DNA from 2 places in the Paenibacillus provencensis genome. Region 1 is predicted to be linked to the other one. Evidence: predicted binding sites of a transcription regulator. Region 1 holds the regulator's gene; the other holds the start of a gene.

What was found. Region 1 encodes LexA, which represses DNA repair genes until DNA is damaged. Its sites were predicted from a motif close to CGAACATATGTTCG; they were not measured.
Region 2: a site for LexA is predicted at 4,361-4,374, ahead of recA (recombinase RecA). Genes of this name have one in related genera too.

Annotation. Positions count from the first base shown of each region.
Region 1 covers NZ_JBHTKX010000001.1:654,568-660,801, forward strand. Annotated here, with positions in the region: gene glnA (type I glutamate--ammonia ligase) at 1-690, shown strand, start outside; gene ACFQ3J_RS03245 (Ltp family lipoprotein) at 1,061-1,759, opposite strand; gene ACFQ3J_RS03250 (DNA-binding protein) at 2,227-2,454, shown strand; gene lexA (transcriptional repressor LexA) at 2,983-3,612, opposite strand; gene ACFQ3J_RS03260 (LysM peptidoglycan-binding domain-containing protein) at 3,791-4,159, shown strand; gene ACFQ3J_RS03265 (DUF896 domain-containing protein) at 4,323-4,526, shown strand; gene ACFQ3J_RS03270 (hypothetical protein) at 4,575-5,090, shown strand; gene ACFQ3J_RS03275 (HAD family hydrolase) at 5,136-5,918, shown strand; gene ACFQ3J_RS03280 (FixH family protein) at 5,997-6,234, shown strand, end outside.
Region 2 covers NZ_JBHTKX010000001.1:2,082,163-2,088,396, reverse strand. Annotated here, with positions in the region: gene ACFQ3J_RS09985 (DUF3388 domain-containing protein) at 1-244, shown strand, start outside; gene ACFQ3J_RS09980 (helix-turn-helix domain-containing protein) at 322-1,302, shown strand; gene ACFQ3J_RS09975 (YajQ family cyclic di-GMP-binding protein) at 1,482-1,973, shown strand; gene pgsA (CDP-diacylglycerol--glycerol-3-phosphate 3-phosphatidyltransferase) at 2,206-2,793, shown strand; gene ACFQ3J_RS09965 (competence/damage-inducible protein A) at 2,922-4,187, shown strand; gene recA (recombinase RecA) at 4,445-5,506, shown strand; gene ACFQ3J_RS09955 (regulatory protein RecX) at 5,729-6,234, shown strand, end outside.

The DNA of each region.
Region 1 (6,234 bases):
CTGGTTGTCAAAACGATTGCTCGTCAGCATGGACTGCATGCGACCTTTATGCCTAAGCCGCTCTTCGGTATGAATGGTTCAGGCATGCACTGTCACCAATCTCTATTCAAAGACAATGTGAATACATTCTATGATGGATCCGATACTTTGGGTCTCAGCAAAACAGCACGCCAATACATGGCTGGTATTCTCAAGCATGCACGCGCTATGGCGGCAATTACGAATCCGACAGTGAACTCTTACAAACGTTTGGTTCCTGGTTATGAAGCGCCTTGCTATGTTGCATGGTCTGCAAGTAACCGTAGTCCGATGATCCGTATTCCGGCTTCCCGTGGGCTAAGTACTCGTGTAGAAGTACGTAATCCGGACCCTGCTGCGAATCCATATCTGGCACTGGCTGTGATGCTCAAAGCCGGACTGGACGGAATTAACCGTGAGCTGAGTCTTCCTGCTCCGATTGACCGCAATATTTACATCATGTCCGAAGAAGAGCGTATTGAAGAAGGTATTCCTTCACTCCCAGCCGACCTGAAGGAAGCATTGCATGAGCTGATCCGCAGCGAAGTTATTACTGAGGCGCTTGGTGATCATGCGCTGGCTCACTTCTATGAGCTGAAAGAGATCGAGTGGGACATGTATCGTACACAAGTACATCAATGGGAACGCGATCAATATTTGACGCTTTACTAAAACCGGAAACCCTTGGCGCTCTAAGAGCTCAAGGGTTTTTCTTTATGGGAGCATATTGTAGGATTATGAGCATACACATCTAAAGTAATACTGATGCTATGATGACCTATTCTTTCTTGTACGTATCTCAGCACCAGCTTTAAAAAGGAGTACTGCATGTGTGTTGCAAAGCATGAATGGCTATTACCAGTAAATTCGCTTTTGACTTTAATCGCGAACAATTCGGAAGATATTGCTAAATTTGATTAAAGACAAAGACTATCAAAGATCGAAGCAGCTGACTAAATGAAAGAGCCCTGTTCTCATGGACAGGGCTTTATTTCTAATTCATCCTCTTTTTAATTATTTTGAATATATAATATCTTCGTTCTTATTCTAAATTATCAATAGCGTATTGTGCTTCTTCCTCGGTGAATTTTTCCCCGTATTCTGAAATCAATTGATCATAAATAGCCGAATTTGACATACTCATAGTTTCTGCATATGTTTGTGCCTTTTTTAATGCATTTTCTTTCCAATCAAATACAATGTTATCAATAGCATATCGAGCGGCTTCTTCTGGGAAGTTTTCTCCATATTCAGAAGTCAACTGATCGTAAATTCCTGCCTTTGACATATTCATAGTTTCTGCGTATGATTCCGCTTTTATTAATGCCGCTTTATGTTCTCTAGGTATACTTTCCTCTTTTGCCGCTGCTTCTTTTTTGGCTGCTTCTTCAGTAGCTTTTGCTTCTGCTTCCTTTTTAGCTGTATCTTCAGCAGCATTTGCTTCAGCCTCTTGTGCGGCCTTCTCTTGTTCGTCTGGTTCTTCTGCTTCTTCAGTAGGAGCGTTTGAAGACGCTGTCGTAACATTTGTTTCTACGACTTCAGTAGATGTTTCATCTGATTCAGCTGTCTCGGTTTGAGTGCTTGGATCTGCAGATACCGCAACAACTACTATTATGAAAAGCACCAAGCAAGTTAAGAATCTTTTCTTAGCAAATCCATTCTTTTTGGCAACCGAAATCAAGCCTAACACTAGGTAAATAATAAATCCTACAAAACTAAACAAGCCTATAACTGCCCACATGTAGATATACCCTCCTAAAGTATCAATTCCAAACAAAACATAGTCTAACAGATATAGGAATATATATCCATATAGTTTTGCAAAATAATGCACAAAAGAAGATTACTGACTATGGAAAAGCCCTATTTTCTTGGACAGGTCTTCATTTCTATTTCATCATCTATTATCTCGGAAATAGCGGGTTACGCTTCTCACGGCCTTGGTCAGCTTAGCCACCGCAATAGTCAACCTCCTCGTAGCCCTTTAACGATAGGTAGGACTTGAGAGCCACACGGTCAGTTAATCTCAACGACCGACCGTGTGAGTTCCTTAATCTTTCTCTTCAATTTATAGCATACCGCGAAAAGGGCATGTTAATCATGAGTATGTCAAAAAAAACTAAAGCAACTTTGATAATTAGCTTACTTTCATTGGATTCAGCATTGTACAATCGTAATATTAATTATGGGGTGATTTGATGGAACGGGATGAAACTGATCCGTATTATTAACGAAAATGTGCTGACATCGGCTGAAGCAGTGGAAATGCTTGGAGGTTCAAAACAGAATCTTTCTTCCTTGATGAAGCGTCAAAAGCTTTTGCCGATTAAGGAATCTGGGTCAGTTTGTCTCTTCCTTAAATCATATGTTGAAGCGAGAAAAAAGGAAGCTGGGAATTACGTGAAAAGTATCGACCATACGAATAGTTTTAAATAGTGGGCTCTCTTGCAATTTGATATTGCATAACGTGGTAAAATTCTAACTAAAACGAAAAAGGCTTTTCTACAGGGGACAGCAACGGTTTATGCAATCGCTGAATTCTTACGTCCTTCTTTATACCGCAAAGATAGAGAAGACCCTATCTTGGTGTTTATTGATAAGGAGCTTGTTTGTAGTTGTGCGATTGAAGGATATAACAGAGTTAAGCGTTAAAGTAAAAGGAGGACATTATGTGCGCGAAGTCTGTATGTTTAAGTATGCAAATTAAGTTAGGGTTTAAAATAAAGGCCAGATTACATAATTAGAGTCTAAGTTCTAAGTTCTAAGTTCGAAAGAGTGCTTACCAGTTTATCTGCAGGTAAGGCACTCTCTTTATACCAACGTGCCCCGAAACAGGATACAAACCTCAGTTGAGTAAGAGATTGTTGCAACAAAATATAAGTCAGTTGACTACAAAAAAGCAGAGGTCTTCTCGCGAAGATCTCTGCTTATTACTTACTATACAAAAAATAAAAAAATGGCTAATTAATGAAGGAAGTCACGGAACAAGCCTATGACCTTACCTAGAATTGTTACTTTCGTAAGCCGGAGAGGTTCATATGTAGGATTCTCTGGCTGCAGGCGAATATGGTCTTTCTCTTTATAGAAAGTCTTAACGGTAGCTTCGTCATCTTCAGTCATCGCGACGACGATATCTCCGTTATTCGCAGTTTGCTGCTGGCGGACGATGACATAGTCACCATTCGAAATTCCCGCTTCAATCATACTATCTCCGACAACGGACAACATAAACACTTTCTCATCACCAACATACTGCATCGGCAGTGGGAAATAATCTTCAATATTCTCTGTAGCTGTGATCGGAATACCTGCAGTAACTTTACCCACTACAGGGACGCGAGCAACCGTCTGAGTAAATTGAACTACATTATCATCATCATCTTGACCGAGCAATTCAATAGCCCGTGGCTTGGTAGGGTCTCTACGAATTAACCCCTTCTTCTCCAGACGATCCAGGTGTCCGTGAACGGTTGAACTGGAGGCTAGGCCAACAGCTTCACCAATCTCTCTTACGGACGGAGGATATCCTTTCAATCGGACTTCATTGCGTATAAACTCCAGAATGGCTAACTGTCTGCTGGATACCTTCGACATACCGTATCAACTCCACATAATAACGTTTGGGAAAATTATAGCATAGAACCTCCGTTCGTACAAACATTAGTTCTAAAAAAATGCAGAACAATTGTTCTCAAAAACTATTGCCCAAAACACATGTTCGTGTTATAGTGAGTTTATAAGAAATGAGAACAAACGTTTGGAGGTTGGAATAATGCTTAGATACAGCACTTATAACAGCATACATCCTAGAACAGATGAATCGACTAACAATACCTTGGGTGAAACGATACATATTATAATGAAGAAGAACAAACAGAGAACAATCCGCTTGATATTGATCGTGGCGATTCTGTTTCTGAGCTTGACTGGGTTCATGACTGTTTTTGCAGATGCGGGACAAGAGATGACATATGAGAAGGTTGTTGTAAATCCGGGCGATACCTTATGGGCAATCGGCACAGAATACAAACCAGAAGGTATGGATATAAGAGATTATGTGAATCAAATTCAGCGAATTAATGGGTTATCAAGCAGCGACATACAAGTGGGCCAGATGCTGAATCTCCCTTATTTTGATTGATATGTATAATTCATTCATATTATTTAACATGCTGAGGACGCGGCTTGATCTGCGTCTTTTTTCTGTTCTGTATTAAATACAGGCTATACAGGTATTTACCTTGACAACCCTTTCTAATCATGTCAAAGTTAAAGAGACTATGCATTTTGGAGGGGAACAACAGTTGGATATTGAACGTCTAGTTGCGAGGATTAATGAGCTTGCACGCAAGCAGAAGGAATCCGGGCTTACTGAAGAAGAATTGGCTGAACGGGCTGAGCTTAGAGAGATCTATTTGAACAACATCCGCAGCAACTTCCGTCAGCAGCTGGAATCCATTGAAATTGTGGATGATGTAAGCGGCGACACTTATTCAAAAGGAAAATGATTTATTAAATAGGTTAATGCTTTTGTTATAGATTGAAGGAGGATACTCATGGCGAGTTCATTTGAAAGATCGGTAAAGAAAAACCAGCAGAAAATTAATAAAGATCGTAGAAAGAGAGGCCAGCCATCCATCGGATCTGGTGTTGAACAAGAAGATGTGTTTAAAGGAAGAGCCTTTTTGTTCCCATTTGTACTTGTTGTGCTTTCATTTATGTTCCTGACCCTTAGTGGTTTGACGACAGATGGAGTAGGTACATTTGACTGGGTCGTATTCGCGCTTTATCTTGGACTGGCAATAATGTATTTTATGCGTCGACCTTATCTGAAAGTCGGCAAGAAGCGTATCAAGACGATTAAGCTAAGCAGAGAACGTTCCATGGGTGTAGAGGATATTAAGAAAATTGTGTTGGAAAAGGGATCTGTCATTGTTGAGCGCAATGGTAAAGGTGGTCCTTGGGTGTTCAGCAAATTGCTTAACCTATATGATGTAGAAGCGATGGGAGCACGACTTGTACAGTTTGCCCAAAATCATCAAATACCTGTCGAAGATAAGAGAGTAAAGTAAGAAGTCTAACATACGATACCATACATTCGGGGGAGAGAGAGAAGTATGTCAATCAAAGCAGTGCTATTCGATTTGGATGATACACTCTTATGGGATGAACGGAGTGTAGAGGAAGCTTTTTATGAAACATGTCTAATTGCATCAAATCAAACAGGAGTTGATCCTCATGAGCTGGAGACTTCTGTTCGCAATGAAGCAAGGAAGCTGTATGAATCGTATGAAACGTTTGCTTTTACAAAAATGATTGGCATTAACCCTTTTGAAGGATTATGGGCTAATTTTAACGGGAGTGACAGGGCTGAATTTAAGCAGCTCGAACAGATTGCTCCTGCGTACCGCCGAGATGCTTGGACCAAGGGTCTTCTTGCTCTAGGTATTGATCAGCCGTCACTCGGAGCGGAACTTGCAGAACATTTCGGTAAAGAGCGCCGAAGCCGTCCCTACATGTACGATGAAACAATTGAGACACTAGCTGAATTGCAAGGTAAGGTGAAGCTTCTATTACTGACAAATGGTTGTCCTTCTCTGCAGCAAGAGAAGCTAGATGGGGTTCCTGATCTTGTTCCTTTCTTTGACCACATCGTAATCTCAGGTACATTTGGCAAAGGGAAGCCGGATCCTTCAATCTTCAAGCATGCTCTGGATTTGCTGGATGTATCTCCAAATGAAGCACTGATGGTTGGTGATAAGCTGACCACTGACATTAAGGGAGCCCTTGCAGCAGGAATCAGAGCGGTTTGGATTAACCGAAATAATAAGCTGAACGAGGAAGCTTACGCTCCTGACGTAGAAATTAAGCATTTATCTGAAATCAAAAAAATGTTATAATCTTCCATGTAACCGCATCTGCTGCAGAGCAGCGGCGGTTTTCTTTTTACACAGAGTTAAGGGAGGAAGCTGAAGATCTTGAAACCCTTCTTACAATTGAACGGAGCAAATCCTTACCGGCAGCGGATCTCGATGGGCTTCATTATAATAACTTTATGTATTCTAATATCAGGCTGCTCATCTGATGCTTCTTCAGAGCCGGTAGTTCTCATGGAACCGATTGAAGTCAAGCTTAGTGCTTCAAGTGAAGAGATAAACCTGAACGAAACCGTACATATGGAGGCTGTGGTGACTCAACAAGCAGATGTCGTAGATG
Region 2 (6,234 bases), 1.4 Mb from region 1:
CCCGAACAACGTATTTATAATTGATGGTATTGTGAGCACAATAAGATCCAACGAAAAACACTACAATTTGCTGCAAGAGATTATGAATATGCCTAGTACTAAGGTTATTGAGCACCCTGACATTTTTGTTCAGGAATCTGAGTATGACTACAATGATTTTGATATTATTATTGAGCTTCGCAATAATCCGGATGAAGAGATTTTATATGATACATTTACTGCGAATTATACAGACGATCTTTAGGATTAATATGACAATTTAAAGGAATGTGTTTATATATAAGCATCTTAGTGAATACGAAAGAATGAGGAGGAATTGGCATGTCTGAACTGGGTCAGCAGTTGAAGGAGGCCCGGCTGCAAAAAGGATTGAGTCTTGATGACGTTCAAGAGATGACAAAGATTAGAAAGAGGTATCTCGAAGCGATTGAATCAGGTGACTACAAAGTGCTGCCAGGCAGCTTTTATGTACGGGCGTTTATTAAGACCTATGCAGAGACGGTGGGCTTAAATCCTGAGGAGCTGCTGGAAGGTCACAAGAAGGATGTTCCGGTCCCTGAGCAGGAAGCTACCATGGAGCCTGTCATGCAGAAGCGTTCCAGCCGTCCACAAGCAGAACGGAACAATAAATGGCTGTCTATTGTTCTGCCATGGACTTTTTTAGCTTTAATTTTGGTTCTTATTTATTTCTATTGGGTGCCTACCTTAAACCAGGCAGAAGATCCAAACGAGCCATCTACAGGACAAACGGATAATCAGCCTGCGCCGAATACACCTGAGCCTGGGACTGGTGAGGATGCTGAAGAAACAAGTTCTGAAGTAGGTGGCGGCGATCCGAACGGTGAAGAGAATCCGGATGCAACAGCTCCTGAAGAGGGGGCAGGCCAGGAAGAAGAGTCTGTAGAAGATGTTCCTGTTACCGTTACAGAAAGCGGCACTTCAGGCAACATTACGATTTTTGATGTGACGGGCGGAAGTGCGGAAGAGCCAATTACGGTTGAGATCAACGCTTCTGGCGGAAGCTGGCTCGAAGTTTATAAAGGTGAGAATTCGAGCGGAGAACAACTGGTGTATGGCAATACAGTTGCTGGAGATCAGCATAGCTTTGAATTGACTTCAGAGGGGATGTACATTAAGTCAGGCTATGCCCCTGCGACGGAAATTACCGTGAATGGTCAAGTGGTGACTGATGGCAAGACGACGAATCGGATTCTGCTTCAGCTTGCTGAAGGCGAAGGCAGTGAGGATGCCCAAGATGACGCGAACAGCGATAGCGCAGCTGGATCTGAAGACGGTCAGTAAAATAGGACTCATTCCAACATGTACAGCGCATTCGCTGTACATGTTTTTACGAGATATCGTTGCACAAGCTGTGAGGAACATGATTAGACTTCGCATTTATTGTTTCAATATAATGGTACACGAAACAATTTCATATGATTTACACAAGGTCAGATTACATGAAGGGAAGTGTTTTTTACATGAGTTCAGAAAGTTCATTTGATATTGTATCCAAACTCGATTTGGCAGAATTAACGAATGCGGTGACACAGGCAGAGAAAGAAATAGCGAGTCGTTATGATTTTAAGGGGAGCAAGAGCAGCCTGAAGATCGAGAAGGACGCGCTAATTATTGTGTCCGATGATGAATATAAACTGAATGCAGTTATTGATGTCCTTCAATCCAAGATGGTGAAGAGAGGTCTGCCTCTCAAAAATTTGGATTACGGTAAGGTAGAGCCGGCTTCTATGGGAACGGTAAGACAACGTCTTGGCTTCAAGCAAGGAATTGACCAGGACAATGCGAAGAAGATCAACATTCTTATTCGTGATTCCAAACTGAAGGTGAAGAGCCAGATTCAAGGAGATCAAATCCGCGTTACTGGAAAAAGCAAAAATGATCTTCAAGCGATTATTCAATTGCTGCGATCAAGTGATCTTCCGTTGGATCTGCAATTTACGAATATGAAGTAAACCGCTGTTTCTGTTAATTTATCGCCTATAAATGATGCGAAATGAAACGGTTCATTTCGTTCCTCTTAACGTATGTCTTTTTTGACATGTATATTGGTGTATAATATACTCGGTGGGGACTTATACAGACACGAATGTTTGTTATTAACATTACATATCTTAGGCAAAAAAGACTTGGAGCAAGAAGGATGGTTGTTCCTAATAGTACGATGTAAAGGGGAGGCGCTTTTTTTTGAATTTACCTAACCGGATTACACTGGCAAGAATTTTTATGATTCCGGTCATGATGGTGTTCTTGCTTGTTGATTTTGAAATGTATCCGTCGCCGATTCAAATGGGTGAGTATACATTACCGTACAATCAGCTCATTGGAGTGATTATATTCATTATAGCGGCCAGTACAGACGGTATTGATGGATATATCGCCAGAAAGCATAATCTAGTCACGAACCTGGGCAAGCTTCTAGATCCATTGGCAGACAAGCTTCTTATTACTGCCGTGCTCGTATCTTTGGTTGAGATGGGAAGCATTCCTTCATGGATTGCCGTCGTTATTGTGAGCAGAGAGTTTGCGGTTACCGGCCTTCGCCAGATTGCCCTGCTTGACGGTTCTGTCGTTGCTGCGAGCGCTTGGGGAAAAATCAAAACCATCATTCAAATCGTTGCCATATCACTGCTGCTTCTGAACAATTTTCCGTTTGCTTTTATCGGAATACCGATGGATACCATATTAATATGGCTGGCTACTTTGGTTACGATCTACTCAGGTATTGATTATTTCGTGAAGAACAAGCATTTGTTGACACAATCCAAAGCGTGAAAAAATGAAGGACTCTAAGTAAAAGCAATAGGTGATCCTATTGCTTTTTTTAAAAGTTATATTTATGAATCCAAGAAACTTCTTCTAATATAGAAGCTATTTGACACAGAGGAAATGGAGGCATCGTCATGAAAGCAGAAATTATTGCAGTAGGCACAGAGCTGTTGCTTGGACAAATTGTAAATACGAACGCACAATTTTTATCAAAAGAGCTTGCCGCGATCGGTATTGATGTTTATTTTCAAACGGTTGTTGGTGATAATGCACTGCGGATGAAGCAATCGATAGAGACCGCACGAAGCCGGGCTGATATCATTATTTTTTCGGGTGGAATTGGACCGACCCAGGATGATATTACAAAGGATGTTGTAGCTGAATTGCTGGGCAGAGAGCTTCATATCGAACAGCGGTCTCTGGATAAGATTGAGCAAATGTTTACGAGCCGTGGAACCATTATGACCGAGAACAACAAACGTCAAGCGACATTAATAGAAGGAGCAACTCCGCTTACGAACGAGACAGGGCTTGCTCTTGGTAACGCGATTTTCCAAGATGACAAATATTATATTATTTTGCCCGGACCTCCTAAAGAGTTAAAGCCTATGTTTATAAACCAAGCTGTACCATGGCTTCAGCAGCATGCGCTTACCGGTGAGATGCCGATCTACTCTAAAATGCTGAAGTTTGCGGGTATCGGTGAATCTATGCTGGAGGATAAGCTGAAGGATCTTATTTCGGCACAGACAGATCCGACGATTGCTCCTTATGCTGGAGAAGGCGAAGTGACGGTTCGAATCTCTACCAAAGCCGGGAGCGAAAGTGAGGCCATGGTCAAACTGAATGAGCTTGAATTGCAAATTCAACAGCGGTTACCGGAACATTTGTATGCAAGCCATGACATTCCTATTGAGCATGTCATCGTAGAGATGATGGCGGACCGTGAGTTGACCTTGGGGGCTGCAGAGAGCTGTACAGGAGGCCTGCTCATGGAACTTCTGACATCCATACCGGGAAGCGGAACGATGCTTCGTGGCGGGATCGTGTGCTATACAAATGAAATGAAGGAGAAACTGTTGAACGTTCCCCATGCTTATCTCGAAGGGGAAGATGCTCCTGGAGCGGTCAGTCCTGAAGTAGCCAAAGTGCTGGCAGAACAGGTCCGGATGATTACGGATGCTGATTATGGCCTGGCTGTTACGGGGGTAGCTGGACCTGGCTATTCAGAGCGCAAGAAGGTCGGCCTTGTATATATCGGCATTGCGGAGCGTGAAGGGGAAACAGAGATTTACGAACTTAACTTAAGCGGCAACCGGGAGACGATCCGTATTCGTTCAGCCAAAACCCTGCTGTATCGCTTATGGCGCAAGCTTGTCGAGAACGAGAAGCTGGCCTGACGCTTATCCGGACTGTGATATAACGGTTTGACGACCAGCGCTGGAATCAGTATACTGTATATATCGGAAGAACCGAAGCGAACTTGATTTGCGCTGGTTCTTCCTTTTTTATTCTTTTATTTTGAATTTGAAAGTTAGAGAGAGACCGGCGGGCGCCCCGCTCCTCAAAAAAACGAATGTATGTTCTCAAAAAATGCTTGGCAAACGAACACAAAGAGAGTATCATAGAGTTATAAATAAAGAAGGATGTGAGTTTATTGTCAGATCGTCGTGCTGCGCTGGATATGGCGCTCCGTCAAATAGAGAAGCAATTTGGTAAAGGTTCAATTATGAAACTGGGTGAATCAACTCACATGCAAGTCGAAATTGTACCCAGTGGATCAATTGCTTTGGACATTGCATTAGGAACCGGTGGTTTCCCTAGAGGCCGGATTATCGAAATATATGGACCTGAATCTTCTGGTAAAACAACCGTAGCACTTCACGCTATTGCTGAAGTACAGAAGCAAGGTGGACAAGCAGCATTTATCGATGCAGAGCATGCTCTTGATCCACAATATGCTAGAAAGTTAGGCGTTAATATTGATGAATTGCTATTGTCCCAGCCGGATACAGGTGAGCAAGGACTAGAGATTGCAGAGGCGCTCGTACGCAGTGGTGCGGTTGATATCGTTATTATCGACTCTGTAGCTGCACTCGTGCCGAAGGCAGAGATCGAAGGCGATATGGGTGATTCCCACGTTGGTCTTCAAGCGCGTCTGATGTCCCAAGCTCTTCGTAAGCTGTCTGGTGCGATTAGCAAATCGAAGACAATTGCGATCTTTATTAACCAGCTTCGCGAGAAGGTCGGCATCATGTTTGGTAACCCAGAGACAACTCCTGGTGGCCGTGCGCTTAAATTCTATTCAACTGTACGTCTTGACGTACGCCGTGTAGAGAGCATCAAGATGGGGAACGATGTTGTCGGGAACCGAACTCGGATTAAGGTTGTGAAGAATAAGGTTGCTCCTCCATTTAAGCAAGCAGAAGTTGATATTATGTATGGTGAAGGGATTTCCAGAGAAGGAAGTCTGCTCGACATCGCTACAGAATACAACATCGTGGACAAGAGCGGTGCTTGGTATTCCTATAACGGTGATCGCTTAGGTCAAGGCCGTGAGAATTCGAAGCAGTTCTTGAAGGAGAATCCTGAGCTTACACAAACGATTGAGTTGAAAGTGCGTGAAGCAAGTAATTTGACAACCACCGTTCCAGCTCAGTCTGACGTTGATAAAGCGAAGGAAGCTGAAGAAGAACAGGAATTGTTTGAAATAGAATAAATGTTTGATTTGATTATTGTTCTCGATATTGTGAGGCTTAGGTCGTGCAATGACGAGTCAAGTATTGAATTGAATCTGCAATGCAATCAACCGCTGATGTCGGTTATATAGTGTTCTTTTGATTTAGATTTTCTGTAAACCGCAGCTCACTTGATCTGCGGTTTTTTGTCTAGTTTTACAGCTGCACTACAAATTTAGTTATGAGGAAGTGAGAGACACAGGATGAACGACAATTACGAGCAGGATATGAACCAGGACATAGAGCGGGGTGTCTCCCATTTTCCTAATGAATCACTGGAAATAACTCGTGTAGAGAAGCTGCGAGGGCGTGAAGCGAGGTATATGATATCATTTGGAAAGTATGAGCTGTCTGTACTGGAAGACGTGATGATTAAATACCGGATGATTAAAGGGAATTCATTTCATAAAACGGAGCTTGAAGAAATTGTTATAGCTGATGAGAAGCAGCGAGCTTATGTGCAAAGTCTAAAATTCCTCGAGCGGAAACCGCGAACAAGGCACGAGATGACACAGAAGCTAAAGCAAAAGGAATATATGGATTCAATTATTGAAGATGTACTATTAAGACTAGAGCGAGAAAGGCTGATCGATGACGAATTCTATGCAAAAGAATGGGCTAGACAGCGTATTTCCAATCATCGAAAGGGGAAACTGTGGGTAGGACAGGAGCTCCGGCAAAAAGGAATCGCTAAAGATCATATTCAGCT